3 linked regions of the Candidatus Puniceispirillum marinum IMCC1322 genome follow. The protein of the gene in region 3 interacts with the protein of the main gene of each other region in a pairwise test. Links are inferred from orthologs where the notes say so. Each region holds a gene or a part of one and is shown on either strand. Other genes may lie near its edges. The genes, in order: dnaE, dnaQ and SAR116_RS07675.

The links.
Region 1: the proteins of SAR116_RS07675 (region 3) and dnaE interact in binary tests that used the Escherichia coli proteins (3 or more experiments, as listed by UniProt). The link is inferred for Candidatus Puniceispirillum marinum IMCC1322 from one-to-one orthologs.
Region 2: the proteins of SAR116_RS07675 (region 3) and dnaQ interact in binary tests that used the Escherichia coli proteins (3 or more experiments, as listed by UniProt). The link is inferred for Candidatus Puniceispirillum marinum IMCC1322 from one-to-one orthologs.

What each region holds. Positions count from the first base shown.
Region 1 is NC_014010.1:546,081-552,798, forward strand. What follows is about bases 2,750-6,718. They hold dnaE (DNA polymerase III subunit alpha), read right to left. Parts: upstream 6,412-6,718; coding sequence 2,950-6,411; downstream 2,750-2,949. Other genes in these bases: SAR116_RS02690 (ABC transporter ATP-binding protein), read right to left, coding at 6,520-6,718. In the rest of the region: frr (ribosome recycling factor), read right to left, coding at 1-66; pyrH (UMP kinase), read right to left, coding at 111-797; tsf (translation elongation factor Ts), read right to left, coding at 868-1,785; rpsB (30S ribosomal protein S2), read right to left, coding at 1,878-2,741. UniProt on the Escherichia coli protein: DNA polymerase III is a complex, multichain enzyme responsible for most of the replicative synthesis in bacteria. This DNA polymerase also exhibits 3' to 5' exonuclease activity. The alpha chain is the DNA polymerase catalytic subunit.
Region 2 is NC_014010.1:1,803,294-1,808,947, forward strand. Bases 1,073-3,977 are described here. They hold dnaQ (DNA polymerase III subunit epsilon), read right to left. Parts: upstream 2,957-3,977; coding sequence 2,189-2,956; downstream 1,073-2,188. Other genes in these bases: SAR116_RS08440 (FxsA family protein), read left to right, coding at 1,073-1,460; secB (protein-export chaperone SecB), read left to right, coding at 1,639-2,151; coaE (dephospho-CoA kinase), read right to left, coding at 2,994-3,698; SAR116_RS08460 (Maf family protein), read right to left, coding at 3,695-3,977. Outside these bases: SAR116_RS13305 (Smr/MutS family protein), read right to left, coding at 1-62; SAR116_RS08435 (Tim44/TimA family putative adaptor protein), read right to left, coding at 91-759; more of SAR116_RS08440, read left to right, coding at 891-1,072; more of SAR116_RS08460, read right to left, coding at 3,978-4,387; SAR116_RS08465 (pyruvate, water dikinase regulatory protein), read right to left, coding at 4,384-5,208; hemE (uroporphyrinogen decarboxylase), read left to right, coding at 5,598-5,654. UniProt on the Escherichia coli protein: DNA polymerase III is a complex, multichain enzyme responsible for most of the replicative synthesis in bacteria. The epsilon subunit contain the editing function and is a proofreading 3'-5' exonuclease.
Region 3 is NC_014010.1:1,644,221-1,647,627, reverse strand. What follows is about bases 464-3,407. They hold SAR116_RS07675 (DNA polymerase III subunit gamma/tau), read right to left. Parts: upstream 2,895-3,407; coding sequence 1,032-2,894; downstream 464-1,031. Other genes in these bases: SAR116_RS07665 (prephenate dehydratase), read right to left, coding at 3,187-3,407; SAR116_RS07680 (YbaB/EbfC family nucleoid-associated protein), read right to left, coding at 709-1,032; recR (recombination mediator RecR), read right to left, coding at 464-644. Also shown: SAR116_RS07690 (DNA recombination protein RmuC), read left to right, coding at 1-40; more of recR, read right to left, coding at 51-463. UniProt on the Escherichia coli protein: Part of the beta sliding clamp loading complex, which hydrolyzes ATP to load the beta clamp onto primed DNA to form the DNA replication pre-initiation complex.

The sequences.
Region 1 (6,718 bases), 1.1 Mb from region 3 along the record:
AGTTTTCAGACTGGCAAAACCGCCTTCCATCCGACGTTTCATATCTTCGATGTCAAAATCAGCCATTTCCCCTACCTTTAGCTAAATTAAAGTCCGATGCCATTCATTGGTCAGTGCACGATGGTAAACTTGCCCTGATGCCGCAATACGCTAGCAAACCCACCTGCGCTTTCAATAGAAAAAACAAGGATGGGTATATTGTTCTCGCGCGCTAAAGAAATAGCAGAAGCGTCCATCACCCGCAAATCATCTGAAAGCACCTGCAAGTAGCCAAGTTCGTCATAGCGCTTTGCATTTTTATCTTTTTCTGGATCAGCCGAATAAACGCCATCAACACGCGTACCTTTCAGCAAGGCATGACAATTCATTTCGGTGGCGCGTAAAGCGGCGGCGGTATCCGTAGTAAAAAATGGATTGCCGGTTCCAGCTGCAAAGATCACAACACGGCCTTTTTCAAGATGCCGCGTTGCCCGACGACGTATATAAGGTTCACAAACAGCACTTATTGGCAATGCCGACATGACCCGCACAGGAACGTCCAACTGTTCAAGCGCGTTTTGCATGGCAAGGGCATTCATAACCGTTGCCAACATGCCCATATAATCACCAGTCGCGCGTTCCATACCCGCGGCGGCACCAGACACGCCCCGGAAAATATTACCGCCACCAATGACAAGGCATACCTCGACACCCGTGGCGATAACGTCTTTTACCTCTATGGCGACTTTGCTAACCATTTCAGGATCAATACCATATGAACGTCTGCCCATCAGAGATTCCCCTGAAATTTTGAGCATCACACGTTGATATTTCAAATCCGTTACGGTTTCGCTATCTGTTGCCAAGGCTAACTCCTGTGTTTTTCACTTAGGAAAGTTGTGCAGCAACTTCCGCCGCAAAGTCTGACTCTTCGCGTTCAATACCTTCACCAAGATTAAACCTTACAAATGCCTTAAGGGCAATGTCTGCACCGGCATCTTTACCTGCTTTGATGATGACATCTTCGATCCGAGTTTCACCATCAATAACGGACGTTTGCTCAAGCAGAACGACTTCCTGATAGTATTTTTTCATCCGACCTTCGACCATTTTTTCGGCGATTTCCTGAGGCTTGCCAGAGGCTTTGGCCTGTTCGATCAACACGTCGCGCTCACGCGCAACCATATCGGCATCAAGATCATCAACTGATAAGCTAGCTGGCGATGTTGCCGCTATATGCATGGCTACCTGCTTACCCAAACCATTCAACACATCAGCTGATGCGCTTGATTCCAGAGCCACAAGAACGCCAATACGGCCAAGACCGTCAGCTGTCGCATTATGCATATATGAAACGACAGAGCCGCTGGAAACCGATACTTTTTCCATACGACGCAGTGACATATTTTCACCAATCGTTGCAATCTTGTTGGTCAGTTCTTCCGAAACGTTACGACCTGTATCCGGGTAATCCAGCGTCTTAAGCGATTCAATGTCTGAAGCGCCAAGCGCAAGCAAACCAAGATTTCTGGCGAAATCCTGAAACTCGGTGTTACGCGCGACAAAATCGGTTTCTGCATTGAGTTCAACAATCGCACCTGACGTGCCATCAACAGCAACGGCAACCAAACCTTCAGCCGCTACACGACCTGATTTTTTAGCAGCCGCCGCCAAACCCTTTGTCCGCAACCAGTCAATTGCCGCGTCCATATCGCCACCGGTCTCGCCGAGAGCTTTTTTACAATCCATCATACCTGCGCCAGATTTTTCGCGCAGTTCCTTAACTAGTGCAGCCGTCACACTCATTTTGCTATCCTTATATGCAAAGTTGTTAAAACCATTAGCCCGCAATATGCAAGCAAAGCTGTTTTCCCCACTGTGGGGAAAACAGATGTTTGTTATTCTTTGGCAACTGTGTCTTCAGCAGGTGCCGCCGTTGCCGCATCTGCGGCAACTTCAGCAGCCACCTCAACAGGTGCTTCTTCGGCAGGTGCTTCTTCGGCTGGTGCTTCAAGAGCCACCTCGACAGGCGCTTCGACAGCCGCACCAACATCACCACCACTTTTCATCAATTCGGTCTGCAAACCGTCAAGGACAGCACCTTGAACCAGCTCGCAATAGAATGTGATGGCACGCATGGCATCGTCATTACCCGGGATCAGGTAATCAACGCCTTCCGGACTGGCATTACTATCAACAACAGCGACGACCGGAATATTGAGACGGTTAGCTTCCTGAACCGCAATGGCTTCTTTATTCGTGTCGAGGATAAACAGGATGTCAGGCAGACCGCCCATTTCCTTAATACCGCCAAGTGTGCGTTCAAGCTTTTCCTGTTCGCGAGTTAGCTGTAGAATTTCTTTCTTGGTCAGCTGGTTAATCTCGCCACTTTCCATACGGGCTTCAAGATCACGCAAACGACGGATCGACTGGGATACAGTCGCCCAGTTTGTCAACATGCCACCAAGCCAGCGATGATTTACATAATATTGTCCGCAGTCACGGGCTGTTTCAGCGATCTTTTCAGACGCGGCGCGCTTTGTGCCAACAAACAGCACACGGCCACCCTTAGCAGCCACATCACTGATTGCCTTTAAGGCGTGATGCAGCATTGGGACAGTCTGCTGGAGATCAAGGATATGCGTTTTGTTGCGCTCACCGAAAATAAACGGTTCCATACGCGGGTCCCAACGACGGGTGCTGTGACCGAAATGAACGCCTGCTTCAAGCATTTGGCGCATAGTAAAAGTAGGGAGAGCCATGTTATTTACTCCTGTTCTCCGGTTAAACCTCCATGAGGGAAATGAAAGGCATATGCCTTCACCGGATGGCCTGAAGCATGGATTTTGCCATGCCGGACCGCCCTCATGTGTGAATTGAGGTGAGATGTATCGCCTTATCCATGAAAAAGCAAGCCAGAAAGCCGCATTTATCAGCCAAACAAGAATAATATTTTCAATCTGAATGAACCTAAAGGTCGCGGACTTCAAGGACCCCCGGAATACGACGCAAATTCTGGCGCAATTCACCACTCAGCTTGAAACGACCTGCCAATGCGACGCGCACATCATGCCCATCGACAGTGAAATGCAACTTGACCTCGGCCTTGCCAGGCCCATCATCACGTAAAGCCGATTTAAGCTGTTCAAGCGGTTTGTCATCGCGGATCCATAAGCCAACCCCGCCATGCCATGCCGCAACAGCATCATCAAGCAACTGTACACGCGCAGCTAGTAACCGAGGCCCATTTTCTTCAACTTTTAGATTAGCAGAAACCAGCAATGGCTTGTCATCATTTAATAAATCTGAACTATTAGACAACACATCAGAAAAGAAAGTTGTTTCAAAGACACCTGTCTGATCAGTGAATTGGACAAAGGCGAATTTGTTGCCACGTTGTGAAACACGCACCTGTTTACCGGTGATTGACCCCGCCAGATTAACGCGTTGCGGTGGCCGTCCAGCCTCGATTTGACGGTTTAATTCACTAGCCGTGATAATGCGCAGTTTTGCAAGCTGGTTGCCATATCCATCAAGCGGATGTGCTGACAGATACAGACCCAGCGCGTCAAACTCTTCTTTCAGACGATCCATTGGCACCCAGTCTTCACATGGGGTAAGCCGCAATGAACTTGCCATACTATCGGTATCGTCACCAAACAGATTATTCTGGTTTGATTCCTTGTCACGTCGGAGGGTTTCGGCATGTGCCAATAGATAATCGATGTTGTTTAATAGCTCGTGGCGATTGGCATGAAGACAGTCAAGCGCCCCTGCCCGCACCAGATTTTCCATCTGCCGCCGATTGCTGGCATCACGAGGCAGACGTTCAAGGAAATCCATCAAATGTTCAAATTTTGAACCTGCGTCACGCTTTTCGGTAAGCCGCGCCATAGCTTCGGCGCCCACATTCTTTATCGCTCCAAGCGCATAGCGAATAGCCAGCTTATCATTGTCAGATTCGGGATGATTATTGTCAGGCTCCACGCGAAAACCGGCAAAGGAATGATTGACGCAAGGCGGCTTGATTGTGATGCCCTTTTGCTGGCATTCCTGACGGAATACAGCCAGTTTTTCGGTATTACCCGCATCAAGCGCCATCGACGCGGCCAGAAACTCGACTGGATAATTAGCCTTGAGATAAGCGGTCTGATAAGACACAAGCGCATAGGCCGCGGCATGCGATTTATTGAAACCATAGCCAGCAAAGGCCGCAATCGTATCAAAAATGTCTGAGGCCAGTTTTTCAGATATCGCATTATCAACAGCGCCATTAACAAAGGTTGCCCGTTGAGCATCCATTTCGGCTTTAATTTTCTTGCCCATCGCGCGACGTAGAATATCAGCTGCGCCAAGCGTATAGCCAGCTAGCACCTGCGCGGCTTGCTGTACCTGCTCTTGATAGATCATGATGCCATAGGTTTCGTTCAGGACTGGTTCAAGATCAGGGTGCATATAGGTAATCTGCGACGGATCATGCTTACGCGCTACATAGTCAGGGATATTCTCCATCGGCCCCGGACGATAAAGCGCCACCACCGCAATGATATCTTCGAAACGGTCAGGCTTCAGGCCACGCAGAACATCCCGCATACCAGCTGATTCCAACTGGAATACGCCAACGGTGTCACCAGCTGACAGCATTTCAAAGGTTTTGATATCATCAAGCGGTATGGCATCCAGATTAATTTCAATGCCACGCTGGGCAATAAATTCAACCGCACGCTGAAGAACGGTCAGCGTTTTCAGCCCCAAAAAGTCAAATTTAACCAGACCAGCCTGTTCAACCCATTTCATATTGAACTGGGTTACCGGCATGTCCGAGCGTGGATCCCTGTAGAGCGGCACAAGATCAGCCAAAGGACGGTCACCAATGACCAAACCCGCCGCATGTGTCGAGGCATGTCTGTAAAGACCTTCTAGCGACAATGACATATCAATCAGATCAGCAACCTGTTCATCCTGATTGCGCTCGGCACGAAGATCAGCTTCGCTTTCCAGCGCCTGTGCTATGGTGGTGGGATTGGCCGGATTATTGGGAATTAATTTGGCGATGCGATCCACCTGCCCATAAGGCATTTCAAGTACACGGCCAACATCCCGCAAAGCCGCACGCGCCTGTAATGATCCAAAGGTAATGATCTGGGCAACGCGGTCTTTACCATATTTTTCCTGAACATATGTGATGACTTCATCACGGCGATCCTGGCAAAAATCGATATCAAAATCAGGCATAGACACACGTTCTGGATTCAAAAAGCGCTCAAACAGCAACCCCCACCGGAGTGGATCAAGATCCGTGATTGATAACGCCCACGCCACCACCGAACCAGCACCAGACCCCCGCCCCGGCCCTACAGGAATAGCCGCGTTCTTAGCCCATTGGATAAAATCAGCAACAATCAGAAAATAGCCTGGAAACCCCATCTGATTGATGACACCAAGCTCAAAAGCCAAACGATCTTGATACGGTTTGGCTATATCAGCTTTTGCAGCAGCATCCATGTCATCGCTATAGACATAACGTTCCAACCTGTGCGCAAGGCCATCTTCAGCCTGTCGTGCCAGCGCAACATCTTCGGTTACATCTGTGCCAGCCGTAAAAGCAGGCAGGATCGGCGCCCGTTCAGGCGACATATAGCTACAACGTTTGGCGATGGTTACAGTATTTGCAATTGCTTCTGGAATATCTACAAATAAATCAGTCATTTGTTTGCCTGATTTAAAGTAATGGTTAGGTGAATATTTGATCCGGTTTTCTTCGGAAACCTTACGCCCTGTTCCAATACAAATCAGCGCATCATGTGGACCAGCCATCTTAGGTGAATCAAACCGGCAATCATTAGTGGCGACCAGTGGCAGATCAAGATTATCGGCTAATGCGACAAGTATCGGTTCAGCCACCTGCTCAGCACCTAGGCCATGTCTTTGCAGTTCGATATAGACACGCCCCTGCATGATCGTGTTCAAAGCCTGCAAACGTGATTTGGCCAGCGATTGGCGACCATCTGATGCTGGCAAGCCGACGAATCCGTCCATCACACCGCCGGACAGCAAAATCAGCCCTTCAGATCGTGCTGCCAAGGCATCAAAGTTACAATGCGGGTTGGCGTTTGCCTCTGAATTCAGCAAAGCGTCAGATAAGAGATGGGAAAGATTTACGTAACCCGTTTCATTCTGCGCCAGCAAAACAACTTCGCCTGTACCCTGACTGTCAGTGATATTGAGCTGAGCGCCCATAATGGGCTGAACGCCCACATTGACCATAGCCTTGGAAAATTCAAGCGCCCCAAACATATTGTTGGTGTCAGTGATGGCCGCAGCAGGCTGGGCATCTTCAGACACAAGCCGCGCAAGATTCTTGATTCGCAAAGTCGATTCGGCCAGTGAATAGGCTGTATGCAAGCGAAGATGGACAAAATTGGTGGGCATTTAACACCTGTATCATGGCTGGAACAGCCAGCATAAACCATAGTGACATAAGCGCAATGGACTGGCGCTTAGTTGCCTCAATATTTTTTAAAATAAGGAATAGAAAGATCAGTTGATAGTTTCGATGACACCGTTTTTTAGCGTCAAAATGCTGTCCATTTCATGCGCTAGCTGTTGATTATGCGTAACCACCAAGGCCGCTGTATTGGTGCCATGCACAATCGCCGATAGATGTTCAAAAACACCTGCCGCCGTAACCGGATCAAGATTACCCGTTGGTTCGTCAGCCAGCAGAACGCGCGGTGCA
Region 2 (5,654 bases), 160 kb from region 3 along the record:
GTTACGCGTTGCCACAACACATGGTCTTCTTCATCTGATTTATCGGATTTGCGCACGCTCATTGGCCATAACCATTATTCCCTATCACCATTAGCTATCGTCATCGGCGGTTTCGGTTTCAACCAGTTTCCAGTTTGGATCATTCAATGTCAGATCACGCTCGAACGTCCAGATATCAACGATTTCCTGCGACTGGCTTTCGTCTTCATCGATGATATTTTCATCGGCATCACGCGCGATACGCGTTTGCACCGAATGGAAATGCACTGTGACCGCGGCAACCGAATCAACAACGGCGATATTCAGGATGCTGGCTTCCTTGATGTTCTCAAGGTCAATCGTCAGGCTTTCCTTATTCGCGTTGCGCTTCTGGATCGACTGCGTAAAGCTTTGCAACAGATCATAGCCAAGCAACCGCTTCAGCTGTGCCAGATCACCTTCGGCATAAGCGCGCAAGACCATCTCGAAGGCTTGTGTCGCACCGCCCAGAAAGGCCGCTTCGGTAAAATTGCGATCGGCTTTGCGTAGCGTTGCAATCCCATGGCCATTTAACGCACCGGTTTCATCCTTATTACTGGGAAAGGGCACCACATCCCCGTCATTGGCGGCCTGCATAGGTTTTTTATCCTGCGGTTGTTCGAATCCCGTGCGCTGACCAAGCACCGATTTCAGACGCAAAACCAGCAACACGGCAATGACCGCAAAAATGATAATATCGATATAGGGCACGTTGTCTCCTGTGCTTTTGAGAAAGCTCATATGTCATCTCATATGTCATTAGGCTAGAAAATATCTTCTATAGATGACATATGTGTATCACAAAATCCAGTTTCCAGCTTTAATAGGGTAAAATCATGCCCAAAAGGAACAAAAATGCGCAAAGGAATAAAATGAACTTAATCATCCTGCTGATCTTTTTTATCTGGGGATGGATCGAAATTAGCGCCTTTATTGTTATCGGTAGTGAAGTTGGCGTTGTGCTGACCATTCTTGGTGTTTTTGTCACCGCCATGATCGGTATTTCCTTGCTGAAAAGCCAGGGACGCGCGGTCATGGACAGCTTGCGCACCGATATCGCGCAGGGGCGTCCGCCGATCAAATCAGTGGCTGATAGTATCGGCCTATTATGTGGGGCGGTTCTGATGCTGTTGCCAGGCTATGTCACCGACGCCATTGGTCTGGCGCTATTTTTGCCTGGTATCCGCACAGTGGCTGGCCTGTGGCTGGCGACGCGGCTTGGTAAAAGTGCGCGCTTCACCAGCTATGCCGGCACAGCGCAGGCGGGTTCAAACGATCATAATTCAAATTTTGGGGCACATTTTGGGGCAACGAATCGGCAGCCATCATCGACATCCGATCGGCATCGCTGGGATGATAATGACATCATCGAAGGCGAAGCCGAAGACAAGACCCCGGATCAGGGATCAAAGACCAAAAAATCAGATAAGAAGCTAAACTGACAACTATCTACTCTGACTCAATAGACCAGCCATCATAGGTGTCACATCTTGCGGCCAGCCCCTTATTCATGCTAGATGGCCTTTACGATAACCGACGGCCCTAATGCGCCACCCCAAAATCAAGCCTGATCTGTTATAACCCAGAGCGTGACGATATAATTCGAACCCGGAGATTCCAATGGCCAATAATTCAAAAACCACAGATTCAGCCGCTGCCGACGGCGCTGGCGAAAACACCCAGGCAATGCGCCAGCTTATCATGCACGCGCAATATATTAAGGATCTGTCTTTTGAAAATCCGAATGCGCCAAATGTTCTAACTGAGAATACCGCCCAGCCAGATGTCGAAATTGGCGTCAATGTTGGCGCCAAAATGATTGGCGAAGACCAGTTTGAAGTGTTGCTGAACCTGACAGCCAAAGCCAAGGCTGATGACACCGCTTTGTTTCTGGTTGATCTGACCTATGCAGGTCTTGTCTCCGCGCCAAACACCCCCGAAAACGAGCTGAACCCGCTGATCATGATCGAAGCGCCGCGTTTGCTATTTCCCTTTGCCCGCGCCATTGTATCCGATATGACCCGCGACGGAGGTTTCATGCCGCTGAATATCCAGCCTGTCGATTTCGTCGCTGTTTATCAGCATAATCTGGCACGCCAACAAGAAGAAGCGCAGGCTGGCGAAGTTCACTAAATCCCAGGCAATGTCGCAACGATAGTACCTGTAGCGTCTATTGCCGCCAGATCGGATTCTCCATACCATCAAGAAAGGCGTCATGCGCTGCCTGTTCTTCTGGGCTTGGCGCATGCGTCCGGATCGGGCGGATCGCGGTCTCAGACATGGCAAAATGCCCGGTTCCGTTGGCTGTTTCGGCACCATGATCCGAACCACTCCAACCAGCTGACCCTAAAGACCCGGCAGACCCAGCTGGACCTGCCCGCGACCTGGCCCCTGATCCGGTGCCATTATCCAAACCAAGACCTGGCTGTTTGCCACCAAGCAATTCGATATAGACCGAGGCCAGCAGATCAGCATCGATCAAGGCGCCATGCAGATCACGATGCCCGTTATCAATCTCGAAACGACGGCATAGCGCATCCAGATTGGCTTGCGCCCCGGGAAATTTCTTGCGCGCCATCATCAAGGTATCAACCGCGCGATCCATCGGCAAAACTGGCCGGTCAAGCCGGGCTAGCTCGGCATTCAGAAACCCCATATCAAAAGACGCATTATGGATCACCATCTGATCACCCCCGATAAACGCCAGAAATTCATCGACGATATCGGCAAATAACGGCTTATCGGCCAGAAATGCACTGGTCAGCCCGTGAACCTTGACCGCGCCTTCGTCAATCTCGCGTTCGGGGTTGATATAAATATGCAATTTGTTGCCGGTAGGCAGGTGATGCAGCAACTCAAGACAGCCAATTTCAATGATGCGATGGCCATCTCGCGGGTTTATGCCGGTGGTTTCGGTATCAAGAGCGATTTCGCGCATAAATTATCCTTTTAACTATAAATCAACAGACTTGGGGCTATAGACGTTTGGCCTGATGTTTATCGCATGGCACCACATCGCTATCAAAGCCGCTATCATCTTCTAAGCCCCGATTGTTTTCAAATCCCTGATCCCTATCAAATCCAATACGGGTCAGCCACGTTTCCAGCTGGGCACGCGTGTCCGCGATCGGAATATCCGTATCCAGCACCATATCGGCGCGGCTGATTTTTTCGGCAGCGGGCATCTGGTTTTGCAAAATGCCTGCCAGCTTATCGGCGCTCATGCCAGCACGTGACAAAGCGCGTTGTTCGATCACATCGGCAGCGGCGTTGGTGACAATCACATAATCACACATATTATCGGCTCCCGTTTCGAACAGCAACGGTATATCCAGCACCACGAATGGGGTGGCATTATGCCGATGATGTTCAAGAAACCTGTCACGGTCATCGCTGACCATTGGATGCAGGATCGATTCGAGTGTTGTGCGCGCGTCACGATCGGCAAACACCAACGCGCCTAGCTTGCCGCGATCAATGCCAATTTCGTGATCCCCAATATCAGTAGCAAAATCTGGGCCAAAGGCCGCCAGAATCTTGTCAACCGCCGCGCCATCTTTGCCCAGCAGACCATGCACCACCTGATCGGCATTGTGCACCGGAATCGCGTGGCTTGCGAACATCTCACTGACTGTGGTTTTGCCGCTGGCGATCATGCCGGTAAGGCCGATGATAATCATGACGACGATCCTGCTGGTGTTAATCCCCCCGGCACTAAACCATGTGGTACTAAACCATGTGGCACTAAACCATGCGGTCTTAAAAAGCCAAGGATCTGCAATAAAGGCAAACCCAATATAGCATAATGACAGCCGGTGATCTGGCTGAACAGATGCGCGCCCAGCCCTTCAATCTGATAGGCACCGGGGCTATGAAGCGCGGCATCACCCATCGCTTCGATATAGGCAGTGATAAAATCATCATCAAGCGGGCGCATATACATATTGGCGCTTTCGATATGATGCCAGATGCGTTGCCCTTGCCGGAATATAACCGCAGCGGTGATCAGCTGATGCGTTTTGCCGGATAAGGCGTGCAGATGCTGGGCGGCGGCTGTGGCTGTTGCGGGCTTGGCAAATATCTGATCATCACAGACCAACAGCTGATCTGCCCCCAGCACATAGCTATCATCACCAGATGGCAACCGCATACTGACCGCTTGCGCTTTCATTTCGGCCAGCATCACTGCGATATCATCCTTGGCCATATCTTCAGCCAGGGCGGCATCGCGCAAGCCCGCTTCATCCACCGGTGCGGCTTGCACATCAAACGCAACCCCTGCCGCCGCCAGCATCGACTGACGTGTTTGGCTTGTTGATGCCAATATCAACCTATCTGCGGGTAATTTTGCAAATATATCTTGGGTCATGCGTTGCTTTCACGCCAATTTGTATGTAGCTGGATAATCGCCGCGGCGGTTTCTTCGACCGAACGGCGCGTTACATCGATAACGGGCCAGCCAGATCTATTGAACAGACGCCGCGCCTCTTTGGCTTCTTCTTCGATCGCGCCGATATCGGCATAGGTTTTATTTTCATTATCAAGCATGGCAATCTGGCGGGTTTTGCGGATCGCGCTTAGCCGCTTCGGATCATTCGTCAGCCCGACGGTAAACAGATCAAGCCCGTCAAGATAATGCGCTGGAAAAGGCACCCCCGGCACCAGCGCATAATTGGCCACCTTATAGCCACGATGCGCCAGATACATCGATGTTGGTGTTTTTGAGGTACGTGAAATCCCCACAATCAGAATATCCGCTTCGGCAAGATTGCCCATATTCATGCCATCATCATGGCTCACGGCGAAATCAACCGCGGCAACGCGGGCAAAATAGGCCGAATTGATCTGCCGCTGGCCACCTGGCAAATTCTGCTGCGCTTGGCCAAGCACGCTCGCCAGCAAATTCACCACCGAATCCAGCACCGACACGGCTGGGATACCCATTTTTTTACAGCGGGCTTCGATTTTATCACGCATGTCTTTATCAATGATGCTCATCAGCAAAATGCCCGGATTGCGCATGAGACCCGTGAACATGAGCTCCAGATGCTCATCGGTGCGCACCAATGTCCAGACATGCTCGGTCACATCGGCATCGGGGAATTGCGCCAGACAGGCGCGGGTGATCTGATGCACCGTCTCACCGGTCGAATCCGAAACAAGATGAATATGTAATTCTTGACGTGCCATGATATCCTCGCTGTTATCCAACCTTACATGGCTATGCTGGCCACGTCATGAGCAAATATCATCAGGCCTGTTGCGATGCGAAAACTAGGGAATAAACCCTGTGCATGAAATAGGGCAATCTGGGGATAGAAAATAGCATATCTGATTTTGCTATAGATAACCACAATCCGGCCACAGCTCATACATTTGCGGATAAATTATCGGTATCAGTTGGGGAAAAGCGGGATAATTACATCAATGGCTGTATTAACAGTAGCTTTGCAAGCCTGTCATTGTTTATAAAACTGGGGATAAAATAGGTAGAAAACTGTGAATAGGCATATCCACACCCACAACCAAAACAACTACTTTATTTATATAATAATATAGATATATAGAAAACTAGGACCATGAGCGGCTTTTTAAAAACACTGGCTGGACAGAAAATGCCAATCCCGCCAATCTGG
Region 3 (3,407 bases):
TATGCCGCCGGAGAAATCATCCGGCGATCTGCTTGGCTAGTTCACTTTTGCTAGTTCATTTTGGCGCGGGCCTTGAGGGCTTGTGCCAAGGTGCCATCATCCAGATAATCAAGTTCACCGCCAACTGGCACGCCATGCGCAAGCCGTGTCACATCAAGATTGGATGGTGCCAGTTTTTCGGCAATATAATGCGCGGTTGTCTGGCCATCGACAGTGGCCGATAGCGCCAGAATTATCTCAACAACTTCGCCAGCCTGTGCCCGGCGGAGCAATCGATCAATAGCCAGATCATCAGGGCCGCGCCCGTCAAGTGCGCTCAATGTGCCACCAAGAACATGATAGCGGCCGCGAAATACCGCCGCACGTTCCATTGCCCAGAGGTCGCCAACATCCTCAACAACACAGATACGGCTTTTATCGCGCCGGTCATCCCTGCAAATATGGCACAGATCGGCTGTATCAAGATTACCGCAATCGACACAGGGGCGCACGGTGCGGGCGATATCATGTAACTCCTGGGCAAGTGGTAACATCAACCGGTCACGGTTTTTCAACAGGAACAGCACCGCACGCCGCGCCGAACGGGGGCCAAGACCAGGAAGCCGGCCAAGACGCCGGATCAGATTTTCCAGTGATGAATCCATGTCAGATCATTATACCTAGTCAGTGGACATATAGTGCGAGGTCATCAATCAAAAGAGCAGGCAATCAAAAGGGCAGATTCATGCCCGGTGGCAGGTCTAATCCGCCGGTTATGTCGGCCATCTGCGCTTTCATCGCTTTATTTGCTTCGTCACATGCCCGATTGCTGGCCAGCAGAATGAGGTCTTCGAGCATGTCGCTGTCATTAGTGGCAAGGGCGTCCGGTGCGATCTTTACGGCTTGAAGGTGGCCTTTGCCATTGACCGTGACGGTGACAGCATCGCTGGCAACGCTGGCCGAAAAACGGGCATTGGCCATATCATCCTGTAAAGACTGCATGCGGCTCTGGACTTCCTGTGCCTTTTTCATCATGCCCATCATATTGCGCATCAGTCAGGATCCTCTTCATTATAGGTGTCGGTGTCGGTGTCTTTGTCCGGATCGGTGACGGGTGCATCAATGGCACTGATATCTTCGATCGTTGCGCCAGGAAATACAGATATAATTTTGGCAACAAGCGGCGTTTTGGCGATCGTATCAAGACGTACTGCCGCGGCATCAGCCTTGGCTTCGGCAAGGGTTTTGCCAGCAGTCTCGTCAGATAAAGACACCAGCCAGCGCGCGCCAGTCCAATGCCGTAAATGCTGGGCAAGGTCGCCAAGAAATTTTTCTGGCGGTTTGCCTGACAAGGCGATTTCCAATAATCCGGGTTGCAATGCGACAAGCCGCACATGATTGCGGATCAATGCCGCCAAAAGCATCTCGCCTTTATCTTCGGCCAAAGTGGCAATATCGGCAAGCGTGTTCAATGGCGGTGTGTCGTTTGCTGCCAGACGATCTGGCGCGGCATCAGCATCGGCATCGGTATTCTGGGCTGGCACCGTTTGCTGGTCAGGCTGGTGCTGGATGGCAACATTGGTTGATGGGGCGCCTGACATTGTGCTTGTTGGTGTGCCAGTTGGGGTGCCAGTTGGGCTGGTGGACATAGTGGTTGTTGGCGTCGCTGTTGATGCGGGTGCTGGTATGTCCGTAGATGTGGGCGAGGCACTGGCAGAGGGGCTTGATGATGCGGTGGATATTGTCGCCGCATTGCCAGCAGTGGCCTCGGGTAACGCGCGCAGAATTTCATCAGGGCTTGGCATCTGCGCAGCATGCGCCAGACGTATCAATAGCATTTCACAAGCATTGGCAGGGTTTGGCGCGGCATTCAGTTCACCATGGCCTTTGAGTAAAATTTGCCATGCACGTCCTAGCTTGGCGATACCAAGTGTGGCGAGTTCTTCGATAGACGCGCGTTCACCCTCGATCAATGTGGCGCTGGAACCGCCGGTTGCGCATAGGCTGGCACTATGGACGATATCAAGCAAATCAGCGATCAGCATTTCAGGCTCGGCGCCACGTTGATAGATATCGTTAAAGGATGCTAGCGCGCTGGCGACGTCATTTGCCAAAACCGATTTTAACAAGGCTAAAGCCTCGGCACGTCCGGGTCGGCCCAGCATGTCAGAAACCGATTCGGCAGATAATGTATCGGCTGTCATGGCGGCGGCCTGATCCAGCAAGGACAGGGCGTCACGAACCGATCCCTCGGCGGCGCTAGCAATGGCGGCTAGCGCACCAGCTTCGGCTTTAATGTCTTCCTTGCCGCAGATCATCTCTAGGTGCGAGGCCAGCAAAGTCGCAGGCACACGGCGCAGATCATAACGCTGACAGCGTGACAAGATGGTCACTGGCACTTTGCGGATTTCGGTAGTGGCAAAAATGAATTTTACCGCATCGGGCGGCTCTTCGAGTGTTTTGAGAAGCGCGTTAAAGGCGCTTTTGGACATCATATGAACTTCGTCGATGATATAGATTTTGAAACGTGCCGATACGGGCCGGTAATTAACCGCTTCGATAATTTCACGAGCATCATCAACGCCCGTATGGCTGGCGGCATCAATTTCCAGAACATCAACATGGCGACCAGCAGCAATCGCCGTGCAAGGCTCGCATGTGCCGCATGGCTCTAGCGTCGCAGCGCCATTTCCATCAGGCCCTATACAGTTCAGGCCTTTGGCAAGCAGACGTGCGGCCGAGGTTTTGCCAACGCCGCGCACGCCAGTCAGGACAAAGGCATGTGCCAGACGACCAAGCGATAAAGCATTGCCGAGAGTGCGTACCAGCGCATCCTGTCCGATCAACGCCGAAAACGTCTCGGGACGGTATTTGCGTGCCAGAACACGGTAGGCTGTAGTGGCCGTTTCGTTCATGTTGCTGACATTACCTCTTGCTCAGTACCAAAGTTACGCTTTTGAGGATACATGTTACCCCGAAGAATGCGAATGCCCAAGAGGATGGCTGAATCATTTTTAACAAAACATAAATATCTGGGGATAAATATCTGGCGAAAGCGGAAGACTGGACGACCCGTAAACGTCCCACTGCGGCTGCTTCCTTTCGGACCTGACCGGATTGGCGGGGGTAACGTCCACCCAGCCTTCCTGCTGACATATATGCGGCAATCCTATGCAATCGACAAGTTTTTTATATAAGTGGTGGTGCTTAAAGCGGCGGCGTGTCCATGTCTCGACCACGCAGACGGCTGGCTGGATAGGTGCCAAGCACATGCACCGCATCTTTCTGGCAATAGAAATGCAATTCTTCCATCGCATTCTGCATGGCCGGATCGTCAATATGACCATCAACATCCATGTAGAATTGTGCCGATTCGTGAAATCCGGGACGGATATAGGATTCAAGCTTGGTCAGATTAATGCCGTTGG